4 regions of the Paenibacillus sp. FSL H7-0943 genome follow, and region 1 is predicted to be linked to each of the others. Evidence: riboswitches for the same ligand, from Rfam matches in the RefSeq annotation. Region 1 holds a riboswitch; each other region holds the start of a gene.

Evidence for each region. A riboswitch is a leader RNA that binds a small molecule or an ion and turns the genes downstream of it on or off. The one in region 1 is predicted to bind cyclic di-AMP.
Region 2: it holds a riboswitch for cyclic di-AMP, as region 1 does, so the genes downstream of both, NSQ55_RS25725 (alpha/beta hydrolase) here and NSQ55_RS00190 (3D domain-containing protein) in region 1, are expected to answer to the same signal.
Region 3: it holds a riboswitch for cyclic di-AMP, as region 1 does, so the genes downstream of both, NSQ55_RS02725 (hypothetical protein) here and NSQ55_RS00190 (3D domain-containing protein) in region 1, are expected to answer to the same signal.
Region 4: it holds a riboswitch for cyclic di-AMP, as region 1 does, so the genes downstream of both, NSQ55_RS16305 (APC family permease) here and NSQ55_RS00190 (3D domain-containing protein) in region 1, are expected to answer to the same signal.

What each region holds. Positions count from the first base shown of each region.
Region 1 covers NZ_CP150148.1:36,778-44,637, forward strand. Annotated here, with positions in the region: gene yabA (DNA replication initiation control protein YabA) at 1-181, shown strand, start outside; gene NSQ55_RS00165 (tRNA1(Val) (adenine(37)-N6)-methyltransferase) at 291-1,064, shown strand; gene rsmI (16S rRNA (cytidine(1402)-2'-O)-methyltransferase) at 1,061-1,972, shown strand; gene NSQ55_RS00175 (AbrB/MazE/SpoVT family DNA-binding domain-containing protein) at 2,392-2,646, opposite strand; gene NSQ55_RS00180 (HD domain-containing protein) at 2,942-4,225, shown strand; gene NSQ55_RS00185 (TatD family hydrolase) at 4,277-5,047, shown strand; cyclic di-AMP (ydaO/yuaA leader) riboswitch at 5,246-5,475, shown strand; gene NSQ55_RS00190 (3D domain-containing protein) at 5,761-6,927, shown strand; gene rnmV (ribonuclease M5) at 7,104-7,655, shown strand; gene rsmA (16S rRNA (adenine(1518)-N(6)/adenine(1519)-N(6))-dimethyltransferase RsmA) at 7,652-7,860, shown strand, end outside.
Region 2 covers NZ_CP150148.1:5,892,046-5,899,905, forward strand. Annotated here, with positions in the region: gene mnmH (tRNA 2-selenouridine(34) synthase MnmH) at 1-216, opposite strand, end outside; gene selD (selenide, water dikinase SelD) at 275-1,336, opposite strand; gene NSQ55_RS25725 (alpha/beta hydrolase) at 1,857-2,666, opposite strand; cyclic di-AMP (ydaO/yuaA leader) riboswitch at 2,772-2,958, opposite strand; gene NSQ55_RS25730 (hypothetical protein) at 3,393-3,566, opposite strand; gene NSQ55_RS25735 (Nif3-like dinuclear metal center hexameric protein) at 3,651-4,451, opposite strand; gene NSQ55_RS25740 (alpha-glucuronidase family glycosyl hydrolase) at 4,470-6,524, opposite strand; gene NSQ55_RS25745 (endo-1,4-beta-xylanase) at 6,607-7,626, opposite strand; gene NSQ55_RS25750 (glycoside hydrolase family 43 protein) at 7,671-7,860, opposite strand, start outside.
Region 3 covers NZ_CP150148.1:604,360-612,219, forward strand. Annotated here, with positions in the region: gene NSQ55_RS02695 (ABC transporter ATP-binding protein) at 1-550, shown strand, start outside; gene NSQ55_RS02700 (ATP-binding cassette domain-containing protein) at 555-1,457, shown strand; gene NSQ55_RS02705 (ABC transporter permease) at 1,450-2,730, shown strand; gene NSQ55_RS02710 (hypothetical protein) at 2,762-2,953, shown strand; gene NSQ55_RS02715 (hypothetical protein) at 3,539-3,991, opposite strand; gene NSQ55_RS02720 (hypothetical protein) at 4,032-4,553, opposite strand; gene NSQ55_RS02725 (hypothetical protein) at 4,568-5,122, opposite strand; cyclic di-AMP (ydaO/yuaA leader) riboswitch at 5,191-5,355, opposite strand; cyclic di-AMP (ydaO/yuaA leader) riboswitch at 5,775-5,964, shown strand; gene NSQ55_RS02730 (hypothetical protein) at 6,216-6,632, shown strand; gene kdpA (potassium-transporting ATPase subunit KdpA) at 6,849-7,860, shown strand, end outside.
Region 4 covers NZ_CP150148.1:3,735,733-3,743,592, reverse strand. Annotated here, with positions in the region: gene NSQ55_RS16315 (DsbA family protein) at 1-648, shown strand, start outside; gene NSQ55_RS16310 (disulfide oxidoreductase) at 645-1,109, shown strand; cyclic di-AMP (ydaO/yuaA leader) riboswitch at 1,304-1,463, shown strand; gene NSQ55_RS16305 (APC family permease) at 1,588-3,405, shown strand; gene NSQ55_RS16300 (iron-hydroxamate ABC transporter substrate-binding protein) at 3,609-4,616, shown strand; gene NSQ55_RS16295 (iron ABC transporter permease) at 4,837-5,892, shown strand; gene NSQ55_RS16290 (iron ABC transporter permease) at 5,892-6,926, shown strand; gene NSQ55_RS16285 (ABC transporter ATP-binding protein) at 6,982-7,782, shown strand.

The DNA of each region.
Region 1 (7,860 bases):
AGATTCTGCGGAGGCGGAAGCTCTTTTAGCTACCGGAGAGGGAACAGAAGAGGTTGTCGGGGAGGGTTATGACAACTTGGCTCGACTTTACCACGAAGGCTTTCACATCTGTAATGTTTATTTTGGACATTTACGCACGGAAGGTGACTGTCTGTTCTGTCTTTCTTTTCTTAATAAATGAGGATATCCAGCCGTAGGAGATTTATCCTACGGTTTTTTTTGAATTTTAGCCAATAGGCACATGCATTTGAAGCAAGTTTTTCTCATCAAAACCTTTAGGAGATTATTACATGACGAATTCTTTTAATGATATATCTGTCCCCTTGTTACCGACGGAGCGGGTGGATGATCTACTAACACATGATCTGCGCATTATTCAAAGTGATGAAGTATTTAGTTTTTCTATGGATGCTGTATTGCTTGCTCGTTTCGCCAGTGTTCCGCCACGTGGAAGAGTTCTAGATCTTTGTACGGGAAATGGTGTAATACCGATTTTAATGACTACCCGGACAAAAGCTTCTATAGAAGGTATTGAAATACAACCTCGTTTAGCTGATATGGCTCGTCGTAGCGTGGCTCTAAATGGCCTTCAGGATCAGGTTGTAATTCATGAAGGTGATTTGCGCGAGTTATATACTACCGCAGGACATGGTGTGTATGATGCAATAACGGTGAACCCTCCTTATATGCCGCTTAATGGCAGTGATCTGAAGCTGAACAACCATCAGGCTATGGCTCGCCATGAGATAGGTTGTACACTGGAGGAGGTCATTCAGGCTTGTGTGCGATTGGTTCGGACGGGCGGAAAGGTAAGTATGGTTCATAAACCACAACGGTTGGTTGATATTATCAGTCTTATGAGACAATATAGACTCGAGCCAAAGATTATTCGGTTTGTACATCCACGTGCCCATCTGGAGGCAAATATGGTATTAATCGAAGCCGCACGTGATGGAAAGCCTGAGGTTCGTTTACAACCACCGCTCATCGTATATAATGAGGACAATCAATACTGTCCAGAGATTATGGACATCTACTATGGTGCTAAAGAGGGTAAATCATGACGATATCATGCCAAAGCAGTTTTCAAAACAAGACTAATACCAGTACTCAGGAGACAACAGGGTCGCTTTTTCTGGTGGCTACACCTATCGGTAATCTGGAGGATATGACCTATCGTGCAGTCCGTACATTGCAGGAATGTGATATTATTGCCGCGGAAGATACGAGACAGACCCGAAAATTACTCAGCCACTTTGAGATTTCACCTTCGATGTTGTTTAGTTATCATGAGCATAATAAGGCCGCCAGTGGACCTGAGCTTGTACGCTATATAATAGAAGGAAAAAATTTGGCACTCGTCAGCGATGCCGGTTTACCAGCGATTTCTGACCCTGGAGCGGATCTTGTAGCCCTTGCAATAAGTCATGGAATTCCGGTGATTCCTATCCCTGGAGCTAACGCAGCGTTGTCAGCTTTGATCGCTTCTGGTCTATCTACGAATACGTTCACCTTTATCGGCTTTCTTCCCCGAGAGCGTAAGGACATCCGAGCAGTATTAAGTCCACTTCGTTCGGCTCAAGGCACTTTGTTGTTCTACGAATCTCCCCATCGCGTAGTTAAGACACTTGCTCATCTTCAAGAAGCATTCGGTAATCGCCAGATTGTGTTGGCACGTGAATTAACGAAAAGATATGAGGAGTTTCTACGCGGTTCGATTGAGGAATGTACACTATGGCTGGCTGAACATCCTCCGCTAGGCGAATATGTTATTGTCGTAGAAGGGGAGAGCAAGGAAGATGCAGAAATCGCAGAATCGGCGTGGTGGCGTCAGTTAAGCATTGAAGATCATGTAGCTCATTACGAAGCACAGGATGTACCACGGAAAGAGGCTATGAAAAAAGCGGCATCAGACCGGGGTGTAGCCAAACGGGATATTTATAATGCGTTGCTTGATAGAGCAGAAGAGTAAGTGTTATAGACGAATTCCTAGAATAACTAAGGATTTTCGGAGCCGTTTCGAGCTTGAATGATTTATCTGCGGGTTAAATGTATTTTGTACAGTTATTTTTGAATTTTTTTATGTATTTGTTCGTTTAGTTGTACTTCATACAGTTATAAAGGTGGAAAGGATTGATTTCACGGAGATATAGGAAATATAAGTGTACAAAATACAATTAATTCGTTTAATGGTAAAAAGCATTTAAAATAACTGTAAGAAATACAACTAAGTATTACTAGTTCCGTCTTGAAGCACATTGCCCTTAGGAAGGGGATAACCAGGAGGGCAAACCCAGACATAAAAAATACCTCCCGCGGTCACGGGAGGTCAAGGAGATATGAAAAGGTTAGAATTAACAATTTGATTAGTTCTATTATATACTATTTAATTTAGTTTGTCACAGGGGTAGGGATGGAAGATATGCATTCATGACAAACTATTTTTCCTTTAAAGTAAGTTACGTTCTCAGCGTTGCCACAGAAAATGCAGGCAGGCTCATACTTTTTAAGCATAATCCGTTCGCCATCAACGTAAATTTCCAGTGCGTCCTTTTCGCCAATGCCAAGTGTACGGCGTAATTCAATAGGAATAACAACCCGTCCAAGTTCGTCTACTTTTCTTACAATTCCTGTTGATTTCATCATAACAATCGTTACTCCTCTCAATGTTCCAAAAACGTCATTATTCGACATTGTTCACTGTTTTATGATACTTATAATACCAACGATTCCCAAATCAGTCAACCTTTTTTCATAGGCTGAATAAGAAAATTTCCATAAGAACTTTGAATGTCCCTATAAAAATTAAGAATTACCCTGAAAGCATTTTGTCGATTTACCAAGACCAAAAATGATACTTTTCGACAAAGTACGACATAATTACTTATTATATACTGATATTAGTTAAAATCATATTAAATTATTAGAAGGAGTTGATCTCATGAAGCAGCCGCTCACGGAAGAAAAAGTTTTCAAGGATCCCGTTCATAATTATATTCACGTACAGGATACGATTATTTGGCGACTAATTAATACAAAAGAATTTCAGCGTTTACGCCGGATTCGCCAGTTAGGTACCTCATATCTCACTTTTCATGGTGCAGAGCATAGTCGTTTTTCTCATTCTTTAGGAGTATATGAAATTACACGCAGAATCATTTCGCAATTTGAGCGCAGCGGGTATAAGGATTGGATTCCTGAAGAAAGTTTGCTTACTTTGTGTGCGGCTTTGCTGCATGATTTAGGGCATGGTCCATTTTCACATTCTATAGAAGAAGCTTTTGAAATGAACCATGAGGATTGGACCTGCCGAATTATTTTGGAGGACACGGAGATCACCGAAATATTGCGTGATGTGGAGGAAGATTTTCCTCGTAAAGTAGCCTCAGTTATCTCTAAGACATATGAGCATGAAATTGTTGTAAATTTGGTTTCTAGTCCGCTGGATGCTGATCGTATGGATTATTTGCTGCGTGATGCGTACTATACAGGTGTAAACTATGGAACCATCGATATTGATCGGATTTTGAGAATGCTTCGTCCTTATAATGGGCGGATTGTAGTAAAAGAATCAGGTATGCATGCCATTGAAGATTATTTAATGTCGCGTTATCAAATGTACTGGCAGGTATATTTTCATCCGGTGACGCGCAGCTCTGAAATTATTTTGCGTCAAATCTTCCGTAGAGCTAAAGAGTTGTTCCAAGAGGAGTACAAATTTCGCTTTATGATCGCTCCGCTGGAAGATCTCTTTCGAGGAGAAGTAACAGTGAAGCAATATTTAATGCTTGATGAGGCACTGGTACAGACTGCTTTTATGCAATGGACACTTGAAGAAGATGAGTTATTAAGCGACTTGTGTACCCGTTTTATTCATCGTAAACTGTATAAATATGTAGAGATTGAGAATTTGGATACAGATATGATTACGGAAATCCGCAGCAGTTTTGCGGGAGCGGGACTTAACCCAGAATATGACTTAGAGATTGATTATCCGACAGATTTGCCTTATGATGTGTTCCGTCCAGGAGCAGCCTTCGACAATAATCAAATTTTACTGCTTGATCGCAATGAGCAATTGCGGGAAATTTCAGAGGTATCGGATATTGTGCGCTCAATAAGCGGAATTCATCGTGGCAGATATCACCTATATTTCCCACAGGATAAGCTGAAAAAAGCCCTTACACGGTTGCCCTCTTCTGTAGCAGAGATTTTTGCAAAATAATACAAATATTTATGGAACTATTGATAAAAACAACAAGGAGTGAGCTTTAAAATGTATCTGTTCGACACACATACACATTTAGATGCGCCTCAATTCGACGAGGATCGCGAGGAAGTTATAGCTCGTGCAGTAGAGGCCGGAGTTAGCAAGATGATCAATATTGGATTTAATCGGGAAACGATCCCTTCAACGATGAAGCTGGCTGAATCTTATGATTATATTTATGCAGCGGTGGGCTGGCATCCACAGGATGCGATTGATATGAAAGAGGGGGACCTCGATTGGATCGCCTCTCTTTGCAGCCATGAGAAAGTGGTGGCCATCGGAGAGATTGGGTTGGATTATTATTGGGATACCTCTCCCAAGGATGTGCAGCAGGAGGTCTTCCGCAAACAAATTGGACTAGCCCGTGAACTAAAAATGCCAATCTGTATACATGACCGTGATGCCCATGAAGATGTCGTACGGATTTTACGGGAGGAAAAAGCAAATGAAATAGGTGGCGTAATGCATTCTTTCTCAGGCAGCTGGGAAACCGCAAAAATGTGTCTAGATCTAGGATTTCATTTGTCATTTGGAGGACCGATCACGTTCAAAAATGCCAGAGTGCCTAAAGAGGTGCTTGCACAGACGCCATTGGACAGATTATTGATCGAAACAGACGCTCCATATTTGACTCCACACCCCTTCCGAGGCAAGCGAAATGAGAGTGCTCATGTGAAGTTAGTAGCAGAGGCTGCGGCTGAAATTAAAGGGTTAACATGGGAAGAATTGGCTAAAATTACGTATGCGAACGCACTGGAACGATTTGGGATTGTCTGAAAACAGGAGTAAAACGGGTGAAAAATAGAGAATGGCCGATATATTAAACTTTTTTAATATAAAAACGGCTGATTATTACAATATTTTAACCATATATTTGCGTAAACGTGGTTGAATCGTCCTTTACAACATGCATCAAAACAGGATATCATCTTTTCAGTGATGTGAGCTGTTGTTATTGTGACAGCCATTGATTCATGGATCGTCTCGCTGAGTCTCCGTATGGAGAACGGGGGAACCAATATTGAACTGCCGCATGCCTGTATCTTGAATACGACTAGGAATTGCCGCAGAACAATATTTGATTTCTTCACGTGGTCTTTGGGGTGAATTTAAGGGCAACCGCCGTGAGCGGGTGACCTGAAATAGGGCGTCTCTCTTTCGTCCGAACCCGACAGCTAACCCCGTAAGCGCAAGTAAGAGAGGCAACCTCGTGCACAAACATTCCCGCGTATTCTGACATCGGAGAAGCCACGAAAGAGTCCTCAAGAGAACTCTTTTTAGGCTTCTTTATTTTTGAATAAACTGAATGTTGCCCGCATACTGTTATATAACAGGTGTAGGAGTAGCTGTGCCGAGCAGGCGATCCATGAGCAGGAGACGCTAAGTTAATACGTGCGTATCCTGTGACAATCTCAAATAGTTTCGTCAAAGAAATTCAGTCCTCATGATATACAAATTGACGACGAGGCTATGTAAGGAGGATGGAGAGAATGGGCTTATTCCAACCAGAGGTATCCCATGATTCGCAGTCATCCAGCAGGTCTTTCGCATTACGGTGGGAGCAAGTAAATACTCGCGTACTTTTACTTGCAGGTGTGATTTCAATCGCAATCGCGCTGTTAATTCTGCTGTACGTACACGGTCAAAGTAATAAACAATTAGTTTTAGTAATAGACGGGCAAACACAGACACTTGAAACGCGAGAAGCACTTCTTGGTGATGTGTTGGAGAAAGAGCAAATTTCGCTGCAGCCGCATGATGAATTATCTTTAGGTCTGAGTGATGAAATAAAAGACGGTGACCGTGTCGTTATCAATCGTGCGCAGAAATTTAGCCTTACTGCGGACGGAGCAACAAAAACGTTATATACGACCGAAGACACTATCGGTCAAGCGATTGACAAACTGGGTATCAACCTAGAAGGCTATGACAAGATTTTTCCTTCGTTAGACACCACCATCTCTGCTGACATGGAGATTAAGATCGTTCGTATCAACAAGCAAACGGTACAGCGAACAACTAACTTACCTTTCCGTGTTATTAAGACAGCAGATCCCTCCCTTACTGTGGGAACAGTTAGAGTGGCACAGGCAGGCAAACCAGGCGTCATGGTTCAGCATATTGAAAAGATCTATCAAGACGGAGAACTGGCCTCTATGCGCATGATCGGCAAGGAAGTACAAACGGTAACAAAAGATAAGATCATTGCCGTTGGTACTAAAGCACTTCCTAAGCCTACTGTAGTTGCTAAAGCTACAACAACTTCCAAATCAAGCACTACCTCCAAAACGACTAAAGTTAGCGCTAAGACTAAGAACGTCACAAGCAAGGCTGGCGTAGACTTTGAGTACAAGAAGATGATTAAGAACGTCTCCATGACAGCTTATTCGTCAGAAGAGCCAGGGATAGGTACTAAAACTGCCTCCGGAACACGCGTAACGGAAGGTCGTACAATTGCAGTAGATCCGAATGTAATTCCTATTGGCTGGTGGGTTTATATCGATGGGCTTGGATTCCGCCGTGCAGAGGATACTGGCGGTGCCATTAAAGGCAATAAAGTGGATGTCTATTATGATTCCCTGAGCCATGCTCGTAATTTCGGCCGTAAATCACGTACCGTTTATGTGATTGGACCTGTGAAACCAGAGCTTAACTAGAACTGAAGCTTTTGCAAAAAATCCTTTGATAAGCTATAGTGATGATAACCGTTAAGGAACGCTGGATGATCATTTCGTTGATCGCAGAGCAACCGCTCATCACTTATACATTCTTTAACCAAAAGAAGAGGAGCGAATCCTCTTCTTTTTGCTTTTTTTGGAAGGAGTCAAGAAATATGATTAAGGAATTAATCGTCGTTGAAGGCAAAAGCGATACCGTAGCCATTAAGCGTGCTGTAGAAGCGGATACCATTGAGACAGGCGGATCTGCTATAAACCGGACTGTAATTGCTAAGATCGCGCTTGCTATGGAACGTAGAGGGGTTATTATTCTTACGGACCCGGACCATGCTGGGGAGCGAATTCGTAAAATCGTTTCAGCGAAGGTGCCGGGCTGCAAGCATGCTTTTATTCCAGAGAAGGACGCAACTCGAAAAGGGGATATCGGTGTAGAGAATGCATCGCCAGAGGCGATTCGTCATGCGCTGCGTAATGTACATACCTCTTTTGAAGGAGCACCTGCTTTGATTGGTATTGATGATCTTATGGCCGCTGGAATGCTTGTACACCCTCGGGCTGCTGAAAGACGTATGGCGCTTGGTAATTTGCTTGGAATCGGATATTGTAACGGCAAACAGCTGTACAAGCGGCTGGCGATGTTTGGGATTACGCGGGAGGAATTTGCCGGGGCTCTCGCCCAAATTGATCAGGGAGGCATTACTTCATGAGTGGTAGAGAGGAAATTTCGACTCCAAAACGGACCAAAGAGATTATTCAACGTTATGGATTCAAGTTCAAGAAAAGCCTGGGACAGAATTTTTTGATTGATCAAAATATTTTGGACAAGATTGTAGACGCTGCTGGACTAGATAGCGATTCTGGGGCGCTGGAGATCGGGCCGGGAATTGGAGCGCTGACGGAGCGTCTGGCACT
Region 2 (7,860 bases), 1.0 Mb from region 1:
AGCAATCTCCAAACCACGTTCTTTCGCGGCCTGCACACTTGTCTGTTTATACAACGTCCCTACTTCAGCCCGTTCCTGATCATCAAAAAAAGGAATATTCAAACTATCCGGCAGCGTTGCATCTTTATATTCAGAAGGAGATCTAACATCAATAATGGTGATCTGCTTCTTGTTTTTTAACACTCTAAGTTCTTCCAGTGTAATGTCCTGAAACAATATGCTCTCTCCTCTGGTGGCTAACCTTCATAATTTGCTCTAAGCTGATATACAACAGTTATTCCACAGCAGCTATAACCGTAATCTGACCCGGATGCTCTTCCGTTACCTCTCCGATCAATACCGCTTCTACCCCTGCATCTACTAACTCTTTTAGCAAATCTTCGCTTTGTTCAGGGGCCACAGAGATCAGCAGTCCGCCAGAAGTCACAGCGTCACATAGAATATAGCGGCTTAGTTGGTCCATCTCTTCCGGATAAAGAATGCTGCCTTCCAGATGGGCAAAGTTATTCTTAGTGCCTCCTGGAACAAATCCCTGTTCCGCAAGCTCTCTTACTCTTGGCAGCATCGGTACATCGCCTTGACGAATGATCAGGCCCGTGCCGCTCCCTTTAGCCATTTCCGAGGCATGTCCCAGTAGCCCAAATCCGGTAACATCTGTACAAGCATGTACATCATAAGGCTCCATGATTTCAGCCGCTTTTTTATTCAAAGTAGACATTACTGTCGTAAGGCGTGTGGTTTCTTCAGAAGATAGCTGATCCTTTTTAATGGAAGTTGTTAAGATCCCCACACCGATAGGCTTCGTTAGAATCAGCTTGTCTCCCACCTTGGCGCCCGCATTCGTTCTTACTTTGTCAGGATGCACAAGGCCCGTAACGGCCAATCCGAATTTGGGCTCTTTATCGTCGATGGAATGTCCGCCCACAAGAGTAGCTCCTGCTTCCTGTACTTTATCCGCTGCACCGCGCAAAATGTCACCGAGAATGCTTTTATCTAAAACAGAAATAGGGAAGGCCACAATATTAAGCACCGTAAGCGGCTTTCCACCCATCGCATAAATATCACTTAATGCATTGGCTGCTGCAATTTGACCAAATGAATAGGGATCATCCACGATCGGCGTGAAAAAATCAACAGTTTGCACTAACGCTAATTCATCACTTAAACGGTACACCCCTGCATCATCACTAGTGTCCAGACCTACAAGTAGATCCGGGTTAGGAACAGTTGGTGGCAGACTGCGAATAACCTGCATGAGATCAGCGGGACCGATTTTGCAGCCGCAGCCCCCTTTTGAAGATAATGAAGTCAGTTTTATAGTTTCAGCTTGAGACATCATGACTCAGCTCCTTTAGTATGAATTATCTTAATCTTACACGAGTAGATCGCATTGTACAAAATGCAAGAGTAGCAGATGTGCTGCTTGTTACGCCTTCCTCTATACACTTACCATCACTACTTAGGTCTACCGTTCTTTCCCACGTCGGGTGAGCTATATTTGATGCTGTGGTAGGGTGGGGACATTAAGTGGCGTTCTAGGTACAATATGCTTGTAAATGTTCAACATCCATCGGTTAGTAAAATAACCAAAGGCTGGCTCATTCGTAGATTTTACTACTGATAAGCCAGCCTTTAGTTGGATGTCCATTATATTAGGGAAATCCTCCCTAAAAACATCCTATTATTAGGGAATTTCTCCCTAATCCATGTTCTAGGAGCCATAATCTCCTTCACTTTAGGGAGAATTCCCCTAAAGTTCTTCCCAGAAAGACGACCCATAGCCAGCTCGTGCTCCCTGGCTATGGGTCGTCTTTTTTCTCACTTAAACGCTTCGCTTGTGAAGGTCTCCCAATAGATCAGCTAATCTGCTGAGTACCCTGCTGCTTCTCTAAGAAACGTTGAAGAATCGCATTGAATTGCTCCGGTTGGCACAGATTACTTGGATCTAATGCGTTCGGAATAATCGCCAACTGCGCATGTGGCAGCTGAGACACCATTTCCTTCATACAATTCACTCCAAATTCATTGAAGTCCCCTACAATACATAAAGCGGGACGTTTAAAAGCCTTTAAACATCTGGTGTAATCAACATGGCTCGTAGCCAGCCTTTGCCGATATAGCTCCCGGGGACGTTTGTCCAGCAGCCCTCTTCTAATCTCATTGTAGGCCAGACTCCAGCGCTCTCGGTACATCATCCGAATCGAAGGCAACACCAGCTCGCTTGGGAGATAATACATTAGTAAACTACAATATGCTGCCATAGTTTGTATTTTCCCTACTATTGTTGATCCGTGAGTCCTACAAAAGCTATCCGCGACCACAATGGCTTTTACACGCTCAGGATATTGTTTGGCAATATGCTGAACGACTAAGCCACCATAGGCGATTCCTACAAAAACTGCTTCACGGATACCTAGGTCATTCAACAGCATAATCAGATCCAGACATTGCGTCTCAATAATCTCATGTGGGGCCTCCAGCAGTTTACCAGACTTGCCATTCCCCCGTAAATCGCACAAAATCACTTTATATTTATCGGAAAAATACTCCAGCTGTGGTTTGAACATACTGTGTGTTAATCCATGTCCATGGATAAACACAACCGGAGTGCCAGTTCCATTGATTTCATAATAGAGCGAAGTTCCGTTCAGTTTAGCGATAGGCAAAGGTAACACCTCTTTCATAATAAATTCTACGACTATATCTGCTTAAAAACGCAGCAAAAAACCACAGAGGGATTCTCTGTGGCTATTCATCACTAAACACGCCATTCATCCTCTCTCCATACGCTTACGAGGTTAGCTGTCGGATTCGGGCAGTGAGAGTTGCCCTACCTGCAGGGATGCATATTATGCACCCGGAACAGGATTCACCCCATAACCAGTGCCGACTCTCACATCGGCTGCCAGTTGTTGGTTCCCCCGCTTTCCAGAAACGGAAATTAAGCGGATTGCTTATGTAATTGTAAATTTAAGATAATTCTCAGTTCTGAGATGAATCATACTCTTGTAAGGTTTTCTTGTAAAGGAGGGCTCTGGTCAAAATAATGTTGAAAGCAATGCTTTTCATTTCATATTAAGCATACTCTTCATTTTCTCTTTCTTTTGCTCTTGTTTACTCGTTTTCTTTAGAAAAACAGCTCTGAAGCAAGCGAAAAAGGGGGTGATTCACCAGTACTTTCCTATTTAATAAGAAACGACAATCTTCAATACCAATATTGGGCCAGTTTCTGTACCTTGGGGTGTTGGTCGTTTCTATGTCCCCGATCCGTTTGGCAAGCTTGTTAATATTATTTCACATGAACAGCACGAATGATTTCATAAAAAAGAAAAAAGCTAAGCAGAATCAGAGATATCCCCCTGTCCACTTAGCTTCCTTTTACAATACTATGGCTACAAAAGATCGGCGTTTTTCAATGCATGCTCCCAGCTTGGAAAAAAGAACAGCGCACTTCTCATAAGCTCTGGGTCGCTTTGCTTTACTTGTTTTTTACTGATCGAGCTTCCGTCGCTTTGCAGCTTTTTGATCCGACTTAATACTTCATCAGCCTCCAAAGGAATTTCCATTGAAACACTCCTTTCTCAGTGACCTGTTTCCCTTCATTTTCTCCATAATATGTTTATTTATTCCGTACTCTTAATTTCCCCAGATTAAACCATCTGATAGATGGGTTGTTCAGCAATGAACCGGGTAGGAAGCATGGGATATTTGTCTGCTAAGATTTCAGCTAAATATTTCATCCCCGGCGCTTCACTCTCCGCATGACCTAACATGATGAGCGCTTTAGATCTGCCTTGGTGCCCTGCATCCCGCACATATTCCGGAGTCTCCCACTCTGGTCCTTCTCCAGCAATAATTAAATCAAGATTGTGATCATTAAAAAGTGGAATAGCCATCGTCCCGCCCCCTCTGTAACCTACTAATATCCCTATGCGTTTGCAGGACAGAGACAGGTCACCAGCAGCGCGTACATAAGAGATCCCTAGCTTACTTTTAATATACTGAGCAGCTTCCAGTACAGTCATGGCAGGAATAGTGAGGATCGTAGCAGCCGCTTGCTGCTCTTCCACATAGTCTGACCAATCCAGCTCTCGCAGCAAACCCATCATAATCCCATCCGGCTCTTGCCGATGCCAATAATCATGATAACGAAAAATAGCTATTGGGGATCGTTCGATCAGACTTTTTTTCGCATGATAAACCGGATCACCTTCTAACCACTCGTTCGCCGCATGATGGCTATAAAATACACCTTCATGCGTGATCAGCAAATTGGCTCCTAACGCTATTGCTTGCTCCACAATATTTTGTGTGGCAGAAAAGGCCGTAATAATCCCTGTGACTTCAGTTTCCGGTTCCCCTGGGTTCAGAATATCCACAGTCCCTTCTACCTGTTCCACAGTTCCCATTAAATCTTTCAAAATCGCTCTAATCGTGAGGCTCACTATCATCATCCCTCGGTTCAAAATCTAATAAATCTTTCTGCCTTTAAGATCCTCAATTCCGCTCTTGCGGTAAAAATACGTATTGATCCGATCTCTCCATTCCTGCGCATGCTCTGCTTGCTCTTCAAGACGTTGCTTCACTTGCACATACAATCCACTATCCATGCTGCCTTCAAGTGATTCCCATGTTGCTAGAAGCTGTGCAGCCTGCTCTGCCCCCTCGAAATGAGTATCGTAGATATGTTGTATAACCGTTTGCCCCGATTGCAGAACATGCGTGTATGGAACATGATGGAAGAACAGCAGCAGCTCTTCTGGACAAGACGCTAGATTCTCATAATTTGATGCATTAAGACCCATATACTGTCCGCTATACCCCGTTCCCGATTTGACTGAACGATCCACACCAATGCCCTTATGATCCGCATAATGGTACGTTCCCCACTTGGCGTATTCATATCCATCCACATTCGGCCCATAATGATGATCCGGATTAACCATCCAGCCCACACCTAATGGAGCTGTGTAAGATTCGTAAATCCTCCATGAGTCCATTAACATCCCGCGAATAGCAGCCACTAGACCTTCATCAGTGCCAAAGGTAAGGCGAATCCATTCCTCAGCGATTTCCTTTGCCGTCAGCTCCGGATTCCAAATTAATCTCCCATATCCATACAGATTAGCTTGAGCTAACCCATGCCCCGTCCAGTTCATGTCATCCCCAACATTAGTTACAGCAGCCACACCATTATACTTATTTCCCCACACCGATCCGTCCACAATATGTTTCACAAGCGTAGTTTGCCCTTTGGCATAAGTATTGAAATCAAGGACTTCTTTCCACTGTGGAACAAGATAACAGAGATGCCGCTGCTGCCCCGTATATTCTTGAGCAATCTGAAACTCCATCAGATGATTGGTATGTTCCAGTGCGCCAAACAGCGGAGATACCGGTTCTCTGACTTGAAAATCCATCGGTCCATTCTTGATTTGCAGCACTACATTATCATTAAATCGGCCATCCAATGGTTTGAAATGATCATACGCTGCTCTGGCCCGATCGGTCTTACGGTCACGCCAATCCTGCTTGCAGTTATATACGAAACAACGCCAAATCACGATTCCGCCAAACGGCTCCAGTGCTTCTCCAAGCATATTAGCGCCATCGGCATGGTCACGCCCGTAAGTGAATGGCCCTGGTCGATTTTCTGAATCTGCTTTGACCACAAACCCGCCAAAATCAGGGATCACTCGATAAACCTCACCAGCCTTATCTTTCCACCATTGCCGCACCGCTGGGTCCAGTGGATCAGCTGTCTCCAATGCTCCGATCTGTATCGGACTGGCAAAGTTAGCACTGAGGAATAGCTTAATTCCGTATACGCGGAATATTCCTGCAATTAACGCGATATCAGGCAAATATTGCTCCGTTATAAATAGAGATTCAAGCTCATGAACATTCACATTGTTAATCGAAATCGCGTTGATCCCCACAGAGGACATCAATCTGGCATAATCACGCAGCCGCTTTGTATCGTTAAGAAATTGATTGGACTCGTAAAAAAAGGACCGTCCAGCATAGCCACGTTCAATACTGCCATCAAAATTATCCCAGTGATTAATCATTCGCAGGCCGTTCACCGGATTCATAGACAAATTCAGAGCGTCTATCTCGCTTTCTGTTCCTATCAGCCGTAACAGATGGAATACGCCATACAATATTCCAACAGGCGTTGAAGCACCGACAGCGATACATTGCTCAGTAGCATTTGTACGTATAAGGAAACCTTCAGGACCCAGTGAATCGGTTCGTTCTCCTGCGAATACTCTACTAATTAATGGATTCCCCCCTTGGAAGGTTCCTATAACGATACACGGTCCTTCAGGTTTCGCTGTGAGCAGTGGCGCTTTGCCCAGCATAGAGGTCATCCCCTGTATGAATTCCGCGGCTGCCGCCTGAATCGTCTCGTTGTCCTCCGTTACTACCAACTCAACACACCAATCTATATATTGATTGTATAGAGATCCTGATTTCAGCTGGCCATAGTTGAGCCAAGCCTCATAAGCGGTATTTGTCATGTTTATTCCTCCCGTATAAATAACCCGCCCTGGATTGAAAAGGACGGGTTCATAATTCGCAAGCTTGAGCAGGTTACCCGCTCTATGATTTGGTGACAGCGTTAAGCAATTGGTGATAAGCCGGCTTAGGATTATGCCGCTCATCGAATAGAAATGGCCAATTTTTCCGTCCCCGAACAGGGAAGCCGTCCAGCCATGTATAGTCATCCGCTGCTCCCCAGAAAGTGACTGAGCTAATCACGTCGCGGTATTCTTTCAACAGAGCAAACATCGCTTCATACCGCTCTGCCTGCAGCTCGAGCAGTTCGGCAGGTGCAACCTTTAAATCCATTCGTTTGTCATCGAAACGGAACATGGACACATCCAGCTCTGTCAATTGGAGCTGAAGCCCTAAAGATGCATACTTCTCAATAGCAGCACGTATTTCATCTAAGTCCGGATCGTATAGATTCCAGTGGGCTTGCAATCCGACGCCATGGATCGGCACTCCTTGTTCCAGCAGCGACTTCACCATTTTATAGATTTTGTCACGCTTAAGAGGATTAGACTCGTTATAGTCGTTGTAGAATAATAAAGCCTTAGGATCGGCTTCATGAGCGAATTCAAACGCTTTGCCGATAAACTCCGGTCCGACAATGTCCAGCCACTTTGACTGGCGAAGAAGTTCTTCTCCTTCATCTGCAATAACTTCATTTACAACATCCCAAGCATAGATATCTTCCTTGTAACGCCCAACCACGGTCTGAATATGTGATTTGAGCCGTGCAAGCAATGTCTCTTTGCTTACACACCCGCCCTTCTTATCCTCAAACAACCAGTCCGTAGTCTGGTTATGCCAGACTAAAGTATGCCCACGCATAGCCATATGATGTTTTCGGGCGAACGCAACCAACTGATCTGCTAGTTTAAAGTTATAAATGTCTTCAAGCGGATGCAGACTTTCAAACTTCATCTCATTCTCAGCGGTAATGCTATTGAAATGATAGGCGAGCAAGTGCTCCTGTGATTGTATCGTCATCGGGTTAACGGCTGCGCCAATTTTGAAATCCTCAGCAAATATTGTTTTTAGTGCAAGTTCTGTGTAATCACTAGCTTGTCTCAACAAGTTCCCTCCTGACAAAAGCATTTATATCAGTATTCGAATAATTAAGACTGATAATCGAACCAATCGAAGTAGGCAGGCACCTCAGCCACCTTGCCATGACCTGTTGCATATAATCCAATAAGAACACCCGTAAATCCATTTCCTTTTACGGCTTGAGGAGATAATGGGTACGCTGCTGCTGTTGATAGCTTATTCCACTCCTGCCCATCCAAAGAATAAAGGAAGCTGTAT
Region 3 (7,860 bases), 570 kb from region 1:
TACGAGACTTTCGAAGATGTCTAAAGGGGAGCGCCGGAAATTCGAAATTGCTGCAGCACTTGCGGCACGGCCAAGTCTGCTGCTATTGGATGAACCTTCATCGGGTCTTGATCCTTTTGCCTGGAAGATTATGATCGAGACACTTCGTAAATATATGGATGAGCACAACGCAACGATTATCATCTCCACACACATTGTGGATGAGGTGCGACGGCTGGCGGATTATATCGTCCTTATGCATCGGGGAGAACTGCTGGGTATGGCTGAAAAAGACAGTCTGTTCGGTGCTTGGACCGAGGTTTGGGTGAATGCTGCGGATGAAGAGGAGCTTGCGGAGTTATCGGCTGAGTTGCCAGGAGGCTTGCACTTTACCATGGATACACCGGGTGTAGCTTCTTTTATCATAGAACAATTTTCTGAAAACGAGAAACGCATTCATGACTTGGGCGTAAAGGTTATCAAGAGCCGCAGTTTGGAGCTGGACGAAATATTAAGTTTATGGACACAGGGTCATCGTCCTATTCTAATTGACCACAAGAGAGGGGACTAGAGAAATGGAAGCCTTAAAGCTGGAAAGTGTAGTTAAGCAATATGGAGAAAAAACCGCAGTAAACGGAATTAACCTAACCGTAGGTAAAGGGGAAATTTACGGATTACTGGGGGCGAACGGCGCGGGGAAAACAACCACGATGCGTATGGTGCTCGGCCTAATCTACCCTGATGAGGGCAATATTTTGTATAACGGAAAACCTTTCAACAGTGAACTGCAGCAACTTATGGGTTATCTGCCCGAAGAACGTGGACTATATCCTAAGGTGAAGATCAGCGATCAAATCGTTTACTTGGCCCGCCTGCGTGGGATGTCAGCTAGTGATGCAGATAAGAGCTTGCGCTATTGGCTGGATCGATTCGAGGTTCCGGATTATTACAATAAAAAAATAGAAGAGCTTTCCAAAGGAAATCAGCAAAAAATGGGCTTTATCGCCGCTGTCGTTCATAAGCCGCAGATTCTGATTCTAGATGAAGCTTTCAGCGGGCTGGATCCAGTAAACGTGGAGCTGCTGAAAGATACGGTCAAAGAATTACGTGATTCGGGAACAAGTATCCTCTTCTCTACGCACCGGATGGAGCATGTGGAAGAGCTATGCCGTAACATTACGATTCTCGATCGATCCAATACGGTCGTTCAAGGGGATATCCGCACGATCAAGAATGGCTACCCGCGGGAAGAAGTATTGCTGCGTACAGCTAATGAGGTAAAAGGTCTGGAGTCCATCGCAGGTGTTACAGCAGTTAAACGGCTGGAGCGTGGGTATCTGTTATCGATCAGTGAGATCGGTGCAGCACAGCGTATTTTACAGCAGGCGATAGCACAGGGTGAAGTGGAGCATTTTGAAATCAAGGAACCTACGTTAAACCAAATCTTTATCAGAGCGGTGGGTGAATCTAATGAATAAGATGGGGACAATTATCGGCTTTACCTTTAAAAATAAAGTTAGAACGAAATCATTTATGATTACTACTTTGATTCTAGTATTATTGCTCAGCATAGGGATGAATCTTCCCTATATCATCGATCAGTTTAAGGGTGATTCGGCCAAAAGTGAAGTTACTCAAATTGCTGTGATTGCTGAAGAGGGAAATCAGGTTGCAGAATTGTTGAAGGCTTATACTGCGCCAGAGGGCATGCCACAGGCTAAGATAGTACAATATGCTTCTGCGGAGGATGCCGAGTTAAAGAAAGCATTAGATGAAGAGACCGTAGAAGGTTATGTTACTTTTGCGGAACCTACTGGTGAAGGGCTTCCACCCGTTACTTATCATAGTAATGATGGGGAACTAAACGGAGATGTGCAAGTTTATCTCCAAAATGCACTTCAGCAAGCAAACACACAATTCATCGTTGGCGACAAGCTGACCTCTGAACAGATTGCTGCAATGTCAACGCCTGTGCAGATTACTACACAACAGCTTAACGCAGGCGGTGGCAGTGAAAGCTCTCAGGAGGACACTCCAGCCATTAACTACATTATCGTATATGCCATGCTTATGTTGTTCTTTATGTCCATTATGATGACAGGCAACATGATTGCCGCAGAGATAACTTCTGAGAAAAGCTCGCGGATTATGGAGATTCTGATTACAAGTGCCTCACCTTTAGCGCAAATGTTCGGTAAAGTTATCGGTGTTTTCCTAGTAGGAATATTGCAAATTGGGATCTTTGTCGCAGCGATCGTCGTCAATTTGACGCTCCCGCATAATGCGACTGTATTGGCTGATTTTGATCTCGATTTAGGCCAGCTCAATATTAACTTGCTGCTCTATGGATTTGTCTTGTACGTATTAGGTTACTTCCTCTATGCCTTGATGTATGCGGCTGTAGGTTCGATTGTCAGCCGTACGGAGGATCTCGGTCAGGCGGTAATGCCAATCATGATGTTAGGCTTCGTAGCGTTCTATGTTCCACTGTTCAGTATCTCCAATGCAGATACTCTAGTGGTTAAGATAGCGAGTTATGTGCCTTTCACCTCACCATTGACGATGCTGCTCCGAATTGGTGTCGGCGAGGTGGCGATCTGGCAAGTCATTGTATCGCTGCTGATCCTGCTTGTGACTACCTTCATCTTCGGATGGCTGGCAGCCAAGATCTATCGTACCGGCGTACTGATGTACGGCAAACGCCCAAGTATTAAAGAAATCAGAAAAGCAATGAAAGCTTACAAGATCTAAGAAGACCTCATATAACTTTTAAGGAGTGCTAATGATGTCTACAAGCGAACAATATACCATTATGCTTTTAATGAGTTCGGTATCGCTGGCTACGGTTAGTAGAATGCTTCCGGATGGCTCCACTTTTATGGATTTCGTTCAAGGCGTATTGACTGGTGTTGCTATAGTGGGGATGTTGGCAGGATTGTGGATGTACGGTAAGGCGCGTAAGAGTAAAGTGTAATAGTAGGAACTGAATTTTCGGGGGTATCCTAACAGCCATTTATGGTTGCTGGGATATCCCCGTTTTTGAGTTGGCAATCTCTTTGTATACGAGCTGATATAGCTAACGGACCCAGCAGCACTTAAATGCAGCAATCATCGAGATTTAGCAAGATATCGGACACTATAGTCGCTATTGGCATGAAAAATGGTGAATTAGTAGCTCTTTTAACCAAATAGTTGCACTGGAGTCCGATACTATGCTCAAAAGGCGATAAACGTGCAAGTAACGTCATCTGGGTCCGTAAGCCTTGTCTTGGTGGAAGATGATTAGGGCTTGCTTTAAGACGATCCGAGACGTTCATCGCTCGGGATTTTTACTTTCGGACTCAGAAGGCGTTATTTGGCGATTTCAAGGTCTTTTGAAGGGGGTGCGGACTCCAGTGATGCTATTGAGTGGAAGTAGGCGTATATTTGGTGCTCTATAAACAATTAGTGACTCTGGAGTCCGAACGCCGACCATATTTGAGGAAAAGCTTCAATTAAAGGCTCCTGAGTCCGTTAGATGCTTCATACGCTTAAAGATTGTCTGAATTCTAGTCAGAGACTAAATTATAGAAAGATTTGCGCTCGTTAGTACATCCGCTTGGGCGGTCATCTGCTCCCGTACAGCTCTAAGCTGTGCTTTCAATGCAGGAACACTTTTTTGCAGAATAATGCTTATTTGAGAAAGAGGCAGCTTTAAGCCGTACCACAATACCTTCACAAGCTGTTCCTCCCAAGGTAATGCCTTAGCCGATAGAAGCGAGCGCCGGGCAAAAGAATCAGCACACTGGCGAATACAAGTGCGGTAAGCGTGGATAGAGAATAACTGAGGATCGAATTCATCCTGACGATATATTTTATGAAGCTCTGTGAAGGTGCGGATAGTAATCTTGTCTGCCTCATTAGATTGTTCTAACAACATGGAACTAAGTACGTAGACTTCATTAGTATACTTTTGAACACACTCTGCAAATTTAGTACTGTAGGTGGACTCGGGAGGTAAGGGGTCAGGCATGGTGAACACGATCCTTTCAGATTGAGAGATTTGCTTGAATCTATAATATAGAAAAGTAAGAGATGGATTTATTGATGAGATCGGCGGTGTCTGGTTCCGGGCAACTGTGTTTCTGCTGGGAGGCAGTGGATAAAGCTTTTGAAGGCTTGTAGTAGAGCCGTTCACTTCTGGAATTGCTCCCCCCTGCTGCAACACTGTACAGACGCCCTTGCTGAATATGCCCTGCCAAGGATTTACCCTGGAGCTTGGCCTTTAAATCCTGCAAAGCACCCTGAACTAGCTCAAGCTTAACCTGCTCCCAATCTGAACCTTCGCGGCGGACCTTATCCAGCGCTTCTTCAAGACGGCAATGACAGATGGCCCGTAAAAAAGAACTCCATTTAATAAGATCGAAATTTTTGGTGTTGGCAGAGATCAGACAAGCCCCCCAACTGCAGCCTCCCTTACAGGTGAGCTTCAGAATACCATAACGGCAGCCTTCAGCCCCTTCCATTCCATAGTGAATAGGCTCGGGTTCATCCAATACAAATACTTCAATGCGGGATAGTCTGCGCTGGTCCATAGTAGGGTTCCTCCTTAGATTTCCAAAAGCTTTAAGTCAACATGATGAGTGACACTAGCCTTTTCTACACAAGCGAGCATCTCCATTTTATTCTCACAGACTGCGGTATGCTCTAGCCATAGTCGGAACTTCTCTTTTCGTATAACAGATAGATGTAAGGGAAAGGTGCTGCGGGATCTCAAGACATACCAACCGGCGCTTACATCTTTCCAAGGCTCCTTGAAGGCTGTAAACCACGGGAGCTTTTGGTGTGATGACCAATCCTGCTGCTGCTGTTGTTCTCGAATTTTTTTATATATCTCATATACAATCTTAGAGTCTAAACAGTCTTTACAAGAAGAAGGTGTGCTGAACTGGCGAAGGGCTTGGATCTGGTTCTGGCCAAATGCATAGCCTACAATGTACCTGTGATTATGTTCTTCGAACCACAAGGCCCCGAAACAAACGTAATTTAGACTTATCGGCTCAAGCAGCCCTTGATGTATCCCTAAATAATAGTGCTTCAAAACATTCACCCCATCCAGCGTGCTATCACCTAATAAGCTTAGGTAACGCAAAAACCGCAGCAAGAGGAGGACCTCTGCTGCGGTTTTGGATTACAGGCAGATATACCTGGGCCAAAGCGTGGCGGATCAAGGGTCTCTCTCTTTACGCTTACGAGGTTAGCTGTCGGATTCGGACGGTGAGAGTCGCCCTACCTATTGAGACTTATGCAGTCTCCTTTGGATTCACCCCAAGTAGGCCAGATGGCCTGATGGTTCCCCCGTTCCCTGCGAATGCAGGAACTCAGCGTTGATTGTTTTTCATGAATTAGATTCAACCCGAATCATACTCTTTTCAAGATTTTCTGTAAAAAACGGAAAATGTTCTTTTAGAGCAATTTTAACCATATCCTGCCGACTACGACTGAAAAACGAGGTAAATAGGTATTTATGGCGTGTTATCGCGCCTCTTTCTCGCTCAGCCTCAGCTTCTTGCGTTTCTACCTATAATGGGAATTTGCAGTATTTTCGCTCTAAAAAGGTGAATAAAATCACATGTACTATAGATAGCGATTAAACGCTCCAAACTCGAGTAAACAAGAGATATAGAGAGATTAGATATCAAGTAAGCGCTATCTAATGGGAAAATAGTTTTTAATTTGCATTATTTTGGCATCATTCAGGTTTTACAAGTCTTCGTGCATAAGAGTATGATTACTCCTGTTTCAACGACAATCGAATATTTGATCCGCTTAATTTCCGGTAAGGAAAGCGGGGGAACCAACAATCGGCAGCCGATGTGAGAGTCGGAAGCCGATTATGGGGTGAATCCTGTAGAGGGTGTGAGTGAGCTTGCATCTATACAGGTAGGGCGACTCTCACCGCCCGAATCCGACAGCTAACCTCGTAAGCGTATGGAGAGAGGATGAGTGCAATGTGACCGCTAGCGAGCCACAGAGGAGATCCTTTGTGGCTTTTTGCTGTGCTCTTAGAAGCAAAGCATTTATGGAGGCCTCCCCTAAGAGGTCGCTAAATTCATCATTAGCGGTATTTGTAAGGCAGCGTCTAATGACGTGACACAACCGAGCTTTAGGTTGTGCCCGAAAATGACGATAGGTCAACATCCTTTCGGAGATTTTCGTTGCCTCCTTGTTGTAAATGAGCAGGAGGAGAAAAAAAGATGACGGATCAGAATGAATATGTGCTTGTATGTGCGCCTACAAAGGCGGGAGAACATTTCATTAAACTTCTGAAGTTCAGGGGTATTAAGATGGCGGGATTAACCAACAATGTGGCTGAGAAAGCTTTACTTGAGGAGCTCGGGATTGAGCAGGTTATTCTAGTGGATACCCGCCATCAGAGCACTTGGTTTCGCCCATCGTTCCCGGTAGGCAGGGTATATCTGTTTGAGAGCAGCTTTCCGCTTTGCTGCCGCTATATTCAGATGTGCCGTACCTGGACGACACAGCCGATTTTTGTGATTACAAGTTCAATAAATCCTAGATTGGTCTATAAAAGACTTGGTGCGAGCTATGTAATCTATTCCCATAGTGGTGATGCTGATTTTCTAATCGATAGATCACCTCATCAAGGATAATGGAAGGAGTGCGGAAGATATGATGGATCTGTATATGGTGGCTTCGTTAGCTGTAATTTACGGGTTATTTTATGGCTTTATGCGCTGGTGCGCAGGTGTAGTTGAGGATACGGGGAGGGATAAGCTGTGATTCTAGTAATCGCTGTTACCCTACTGTTGTTTATATATCTGGTTTACGCGTTGATTCATCCTGAGAAATTTTAAGGAGGGGCATTCATGGGCATTTTGCAAATAGTCGTCGTAATTGTAATTCTCATCTTGCTGGTCAAGCCGATGGGAACGTATTTATATCATGTATTTTCTAACGAACCGAATCGTACGGATCGCTGGTTTGCAGGCACAGAGAAAGGTATTTATAAGCTGATCGGCCTGAAAAAACGGGACGGAATGTCCTGGAAGAAGTATGCACTCAGCTTTGTTTTAACTAATATCGTACTGGTTGCTTTCAGTTATATTTTTCTGAGATTACAGCGGGGATTGCCGCTGAACCCGAATGGAATTGCCGATATGGAACAGACGCTTTCATTCAATACGGTGATCAGCTTTATGACCAATACGAACCTGCAGCATTATAGCGGGGAGACGGGACTATCGTATTTTTCACAAATGGCAGTCATCACGATGATGATGTTCACGTCTGCAGCGAGCGGATTTTCTGTTGCGGTTGCTTTTGTCAGAGGGATTACAGGACAGAAATCAGTCGGGAACTTTTTCGAGGACTTCGTAAAAGCACATATTCGTGTATTCATTCCATTAGCTCTGCTAGTTTCATTGGTGCTGGTAGGATTGCATGTGCCACAAACGCTCAAGCCATCGCTTGAGGTCACTACACTTGAAGGGCAGACGCAACAAATCGCTATCGGTCCAGTCGCTTCTTTGGAATCAATTAAACACTTAGGTACGAATGGTGGCGGCTTCTTCGGAGCCAATTCAGCACATCCTTTTGAGAACCCTAATCCACTTACGAACGTTCTGGAGATTCTCTCTATGTGGATGCTGCCAGCCTCTTTGCCATATATGTACGGATTGTTCGCTAAGAACAAACGTCAGGGCTGGGTGATTTTCACAGCAATGATGACCTTGTTCGTACTACTGCTGGGATTGAATTATTATGCGGAAACCAAAGGCAATCCAGCTATCAATGCGCTGGGGATCGAGTCTTCGCAAGGCAGCATGGAAGGTAAAGAGGTACGTTTTGGTATCCCGCAATCTTCGCTGTTCACTTCGG
Region 4 (7,860 bases), 3.2 Mb from region 1:
AGTTCAATAGCTGTAGTAGTTATCATTTTTGTTGGATTGTTTATGTTAGCTTCGAAAGATGCAGCAAAGAATGTCTCTACAGGAGAACCGGTAGAATTCAATTACAGTGAGCTACCTAGGATTGGTAATGAGGATGCACCTGTTAAGCTTGTTGAATTTGGTGATTTCAAATGTCCAGCTTGTTCCCAATTTGCTGGCTCCATGAAACCGAAAATTGTTCAAGATTTTGTCAACGAGGGAAAAGCAGCTCTTTACTTTGTAAATATGGCTTTCGTTGGTCCTGACTCTGAGACAGCTTCACTAGCTGCATTGTCTGTATACCATCAGAATAAGGATGAATTCTGGAAGTTCTATGATGCTGTGTATGCGCAGCAAGGGGATGAGAGCGTGGAATGGGCGACTGAGGATTTCTTGGTAAGCCTTGCTGAAAAAGAGAAATTAGCGATCGATTACGATCTGTTGCGTAAAGACATCCAAGAGAAAACTTATGCAGATGAGCTGAAGAAAGACATTCAGTTGGCAACTGACTCAGGCGTGACAACTACGCCTTCGCTCTACATTAATGGAGTGAAAACGGCTGAACCTTTCGATATTGAAGCGATTACATCTGAAATTAACACCGCCGCAAAAGCAGTGGAGGCAAAGTGACAAAATTCCTATCTTTTTGCAAGCGTAACTGCCTCTATCTGGCCTGGTTCGTCTCTTTGGTTGCTGTAGCTGGTAGCTTGTATTTAAGTGAAGTCTTGAAGTATGAACCTTGTAAGCTTTGCTGGTTTCAGCGGATTTTTATGTATCCGCAGTTATTTTTGTTGGGAATTGCCACTTTCCGTGGAGATAAGCGCATCATTCCTTATGTGCTTCCATTAAGTTTGATTGGTGGCAGTATCTCAATCTATCATTATGCGGAACAGAAGATTCCAGCGTTAAGTAAAGTTCTACCTTGTACAGTTGGTGTTCCTTGTAATAAAGATTACTTGAACTACTTCGGATTTATAACGATTCCTTTGTTAGCTTTAATAGCGTTTGCTCTAATAAGTCTCCTTCTTTGGTATGGACGTAGGGAAGAAGAAGTGATTGAAGTAGATGCTGAGGAGAGCTTAGGATTTTAGTTTTTACTTTGGAAGGTACAAAAAAGCTGAAAAGGTATTAAAATCACGGGCTAGAGGGATAATTGAAGATAATGAAAGAGAGCATCCAATAAGACGCTATATTTGAGCTTATTGGATGTTTTTTCATTCTTTTTTCATTTTTTTCAACGCTTTACTGTAGGCACTTTGTAGACTAATATTAGACCTTGTGAGAAGTTGAATATGCGCTGAATTTTCTTAGGAAAAACGGGGGAACCAAACTTGGCATTCATGCCAATGGGGTGAATCGGAACCGGGTCGAACAGACCTCTACCGTAGGGCTATAACCACAGCCCGAATCCGCCAGCTAACCTCGTAAGCAAGGTGGGAAAATGACCATGCATAAGCATGCGGATCATTTCCGTATGCTTATTTTTGTGTCTGCATTTATGAAATCCACCGATGAAAACAGCGCACGGAAATTCCGTTTCAGCTCCCAAAGAAAGGAACTGTATCCACCATGGTAAGCAAGGTAAAACGACTATTGATCGGACGTCCGATGAAGTCGAATGAACTCGATCATGAAAAGTTATCCAAGGTTAAAGCACTGGCTGTTCTGTCTTCTGATGCGCTCTCGTCTGTAGCCTACGGAACGGAACAAATTCTGATTGTACTAGTGGCTGCCGGGTTTACTGCCATCTGGTATTCCCTGCCAATTGCATTAGCCGTATTGGGCCTGCTGGCCATCCTGATTTTATCCTATCGGCAGACGATTTTTGCTTATCCGCAAGGAGGCGGAGCTTATATCGTAGCCAAGAGTAATCTTGGTATTCCGACAGGGCTGCTCGCTGGGGGTTCATTATTGGTGGATTACATTCTTACCGTAGCGGTTAGTGCCTCGGCAGGGACGGATGCGATCACATCGGCTTTTCCAAGTCTTCATAATCATACTGTTCTCATCGCTGTATCTGTTATCGTTTTATTAACAATCATTAATCTTCGCGGAGTGACTGAATCGGCTTCATTTATCGCAATTCCAGTGTATTTGTTTGTGGTTTCGATTGTTGTTCTGATTATCTCCGGTATCGTTAAATATGCAATGGGTGGCGCGCATGCGAATGTTCCTGAAATAGGCAGCGCCGTATCTAATGTAAGTTTGTTTCTACTATTAAAAGCGTTTAGCTCTGGTTGTTCAGCCCTAACGGGGGTTGAGGCCGTATCTAATGCGATCCCAAACTTTAAGGCACCGGCTGAGAAAAATGCAGCCAAGACGCTAATGATCATGGGACTTATCCTTGGCTTTATGTTTACCGGAATCACTGTGCTGGCATATTGGTATGGTATTGTGCCAGATGAAAAGGCTACGGTTGTCTCTCAGATCGCTGAATCGACCTTTGGCCGTGGCGGATTGTACTTTTTCATTCAAGGGATTACAGCAGTGATTTTGTTCTTGGCAGCTAATACAGCATATTCAGCGTTTCCGCTGCTCGCCTTTATGTTTGCAAAAGATAAATATCTGCCACATGCATTTATGGTCCGTGGTGACCGCCTGGGCTTCTCAAACGGCATTATTTTTCTAGGAGTTATGTCTATCATACTTGTGACTGCATTCCATGGGAATACGGAAGGTTTGATTCCACTATATGCGGTAGGCGTGTTCATTCCTTTTACCTTATCCCAACTGGGGATGATGGTGCATTGGATCAAAACAAGACCCGCTGGATGGGTGAAAAGATTTGTAGTAAATACCATCGGTATGCTGACTACATTGACGATTACGCTTATATTTATCATTACTAAATTCTCGAGCGTATGGATGGCATTCATTTTCTTACCTGCTGTAATGTTCGTGTTCCACCGTATTCATAAGCATTATTTGAATACTGCGGATCAACTGCGTATATGTCCGGCTACTGATAAACCTGTAATTAAAGGAAGTACTGTAGTTGTTCCTGTTGCAGGGGTTACACGTGCTGTATTACATTCCATCAGCTATGCGAAGTCTCTAACAGATAATGTTGTTGCTGTGTATGTAGGCTTTGATGAAGAAGACATTCATAAGATGGAGCAACGGTGGGAGGAATGGAATCCAGGTGTACGCCTGATTGTTCTTCGTTCCAGATATCGTAGTATCATTCGTCCGTTAGTGAAGTTTATCGATACGGTAGAGTGGAAGACCGCTGCGACGGATCACATCACGATTTTGATTCCACAGTTTATTACCAAACATTGGTGGCAAGCCGTGCTTCATAATCAGACCAGCTTTTTAATCCGCTCGTATCTAATGAATCAAAAGGACGTTGTAGTAGCGACTGTCCCGTATCATTTAAATAAATAAGTAGAAGATTAAAGATGAGGTTATATCCGGAACGTTCGGAATATAACCTCTTTTGTATTTTATATGAAGGAAATTGTTGCAAATCCACAGAATTTGAAATTTATATGTTGACACAGAGAATGAGAATCAATATCATTTAAAAGTGAAGCAGAGGTAAAGGTCACCTTTGAATATCAAAGCAGTTACATATAGGAGGGTTTTTAATGTTTTGGCTTAACAGAAAAAGATCAGGAAGCATGAAAGTGACGATGAGCGGACTAATAGTGATGACGCTAATACTTTCCGCTTGTGGTAATAATAATGCTGAAAGCTCATCAAATGCAGGAACAGCGCCTACAACAGCGCCTACAGCAGAATCTACAGAGGCACCTGCTGCACCTAAGACGTTAACAGATGCAATGGGTCATAAAGTAACGATTCCGGCTAATCCACAGCGCGTTCTGGGTTCATATTTGGAAGACTCTTTGGTAACTCTGGGTGTAACTCCAGTAGCTCAATGGTCAGTTACAAACGGCGTTCAGGATTATCTGGCCACTGAATTGAAGGATGTTCCTACAATTAGTTACGACCTTCCGTTAGAGGCTGTAACCAGCTTTGCTCCGGATCTTATTATCATCCCATCGGAGTCTTCTGTTCAGAACGGGATTTACGATCAGTTGAATAAGATTGCACCCACTTATGTAATTGGGGATGAACTAAATCAAGATTGGCGCAAATCGTTGCTCAAGATGGGTGAGATTTTGAACAAAACCCCTGAAGCAGAAAAAGCCATTAAAGATTATGATGTTAAAGCAGCGGCTGCGAAAGAACAGCTTGCAGGAGCTATTGGACAAGAGTCCGCGGCTATTTTATGGTTGGTGCAAAAAAACTTCTATATTGTAGACGAAACCCGCAGCAGTGGAGCTGTATTATATACAGACCTTGGCGTAACGCTGCCTAACTTAGTAACAGAGATCCCAGTAGGAACAAGAGCAACTTGGAATCCGATCTCACTAGAGAAGCTTTCTGAGCTGACCGCAGATCATATTTTCCTTGTAAATAGTGATAAGACTGAGGGTTCGGAGATCCTAGATAGTGCAATCTGGAAGGGCATCCCAGCTGTAAAAGCTGGAAATGTGCATGAAATGAGCTCAACAAGCAGCTGGCTTTACAGTGGTGCGAACGCTGGCAGAAAAATCATTGACGATGTGCTAAAAAGTCTTGTGAAATAAAAGTCGTAATTCACCATGAATGAGACTGATCATTTCGGTGGGGAAGAGCGTGCAGATCAAGTATCTCGGGATACAAAGATCTGCACCATTTTTTTATAAACCAATCCCATAGTACGGAAAAATCGATCCTGCAATTGTACAACATAAATATTTTTGCGATAATGAGAATGATTGTTGTTATCATATAAACCATTGTAACTATTGAATAAGGAGACGACTCATGGTTTCACCCTCAGATTTCGCAAATCGTATTAAAAATGAACCCAAAAAAGCTCTACATACCCGACCGGCAGCTGCCATTGGTATTCTTATTTTTGGACTTGCTGCCATTGCCTTCGGATTGGCACTTTCGGTCTCAGTAGGTGCAGCAGATATCAAGTTAGCTACGGTATGGGAAGCTATATTTCATTTCAATCCAGATTTACAAAAACATCAGGTAATTAGAGAACTGCGATTTCCACGTGCTATTGCTGGCGCCTTAGTCGGTGCTTGCTTCGCAGTAGCAGGGGCTATCATGCAGGGGATGACAAGAAACCCGCTTGCGGATTCAGGGCTGTTAGGCTTGAATGCAGGAGCAGGGGTAGCGCTAGCCATAGTATTTGCTTTTGCACCCTCACTCTCATTCACTTCACTAATGTTGTATTGCTTTATCGGTGCCGCTGTGGCCTCTTTTATCGTATTCGGAATCGGTTCGCTTTCTTTTAATGGCCTGACCCCCTTGCGATTGACATTAGCAGGTTCGGCTGTTAGTGCTTTATTGGTTGCTATTAGTCAGGGAGTAGCTATTCTTTTCAACTTATCTCAGGACATAGCCTTCTGGTTAGCTGGTGGGATGGGTGGAGCTAGCTGGACTCAGATCAAGATTATATTCCCTTGGGTGGCCGTAGCCTTAATTGCAGCAATGATGTTATCACGATCCGTCACATTGCTCAGCTTAGGAAGAGAAGTAGCGGTTGGTCTGGGGCAGCGGACAAGGATAGTTCAATTGGCATGTATGATTGTTGTGGTTATCTTAGCTGGAAGCGCGGTTTCAACGGTTGGCCCGATTGCTTTTATAGGACTAATTATTCCACATGTTACACGTTATTTCGTTGGAGTGGACTACCGCTGGATTATCCCTTGCTCGGCAGTTCTAGGGAGCTTATTGATTATCTTTGCAGATATTGCCGCAAGAATGATAAATGCACCTTATGAGACACCGCTAGGAGCTTTAATTGCCATCATCGGCGTACCGTTCTTTATTTATTTAGCGAGTAAGCGGAAGGGGGAGCTGTAATGCCCAAATTAACCCTTACTCCAGATGAAAAAGAACGCCGCACACGCGCCTTAACGGTGTTAGCGCTCCTTGCTATACTGATCGTCGTTGTGTTTATAGTCAGTATGAATACAGGGTTTATGCGTCTATCCCCACTAGAGGTATTACATACACTCATGGGTGATGGAACACATCAGCAAAAGCTTATTTTATTTGATTTCAGATTACCCCGCATCGTAATTTCATTGTTAGTTGGAGCGGGCTTTGCAGTATCGGGCTGTATTCTACAAAGTCTCGCACGTAATGCACTCGCTGAACCGGCTACGCTGGGCATAAGTGCTGGTGCAGGTTTTGCGGTAATCATTTTTATCTCGTTTTTTCCGGCTACAACAGCAGCTCCGGTATTTGTCTTGCCTCTCCTAGCGCTTGGTGGGGCTGGCCTGACCGCAGCTTTAATCTATATTCTTGCCTACCGGAAGGCAGATGGTCTGTCTCCTACAAGGCTGATCCTTATCGGGATTGCGGTCGCTGCAGGAATCAATGCTTGCCAGCTTGTATTGGCACTTAGGCTTGATCCTAATAATTATCAATTTGTAGCTACTTGGATCGCCGGGAAAATATGGGGTGGGGATTGGAGATTCGTCCTTGCTTTGCTGCCTTGGATCGCGATTCTGTTACCGTTCGCCTTCTATAAAGCCCGGGTTCTAAATGTATTGAATCTAGGGGACCACACTTCATTAGGTCTAGGAATGCGTGTGGAGAAGGAACGTATTCTCCTTCTGGTAACAGCCGTAGCGCTTGCCGGCTCCTGCGTCGCGGTAAGCGGAGGTATTGGCTTCGTCGGCCTGATAGCACCACACCTGGCTCGCAGGCTCGTGGGACCCCGCCATCAAGTGTTATTACCTGCTAGTGCTTTGACAGGGGCGCTTCTTATGATTACCGCTGATACCATCGGCAGATGGGTGCTGCAACCTGCGGAAGTTCCGACTGGCATTGTGGTTGCGATTATTGGCGCACCTTACTTTTTATATTTACTCGCCAAGTCTAAAGCGTAAATTAGTTCATACTTAGGAGCATAGCTCCATAAAACTTTTAAGGGAGTTGTAGATCATGTCAGAACGTTTGAATACAGAAGAATTAAGTATTGGGTATGCAGAGGCTACTATAGTTAAAGGCTTGAACTTGTCTATCCCTACGGGAAAAATCACCGCACTAGTGGGCGCTAACGGCTCCGGTAAATCTACAATCCTCAAAACGATGGCCCGGATTATGAAGCCGAAGAGTGGCACCGTAATGCTGGACGGCAAATCGATCCATAACTTTTCAACTAAAGAGGTTGCTCGTCAGCTAGCGATTCTACCGCAGAACCCAACGGCTCCTGACGGTCTGACGGTATCTGAGCTGGTCAGTTACGGTCGTTTCCCTCATCAAAAGGGATTTGGCACGATGACCGCAGAGGATCGCAACATCATCTCCAACGCCATCTCTGTTACGGGCATGGAATCTTTTCATGATCGCCCTATTGACCGTCTCTCTGGTGGACAACGTCAACGCGCTTGGATCGCTATGGCGTTGGCTCAAGAAACAGATATTTTATTCCTTGACGAGCCTACAACGTTCCTAGATATGGCGCATCAGCTCGAAGTTCTTCAGCTTTTGCAAAAGCTGAATGAGGAAGAAGGCCGTACCATTATCATGGTCGTGCATGATTTGAATCATGCTACTCGTTATGCGCAGCATATGGTAGCGATTAAGTCCGGTACTGTGGTTAGCGAAGGCTCACCTACTGAGGTTATGACACCAGATGTATTGCGGGAAGTGTTTGGAATTGAAGCGGATATCGTTCCGGATCCACGTACGGGTGTGCCACTGTGTCTTCCTTACGAGCTTGCTGCCTATAAAGCTGTGTAATTATCATCTAAAATCATATAACGAACAGGCTCCCGTCATTGACAAGGGAGCCTGTTCGTTGTTACAGTTGTGGTTGCC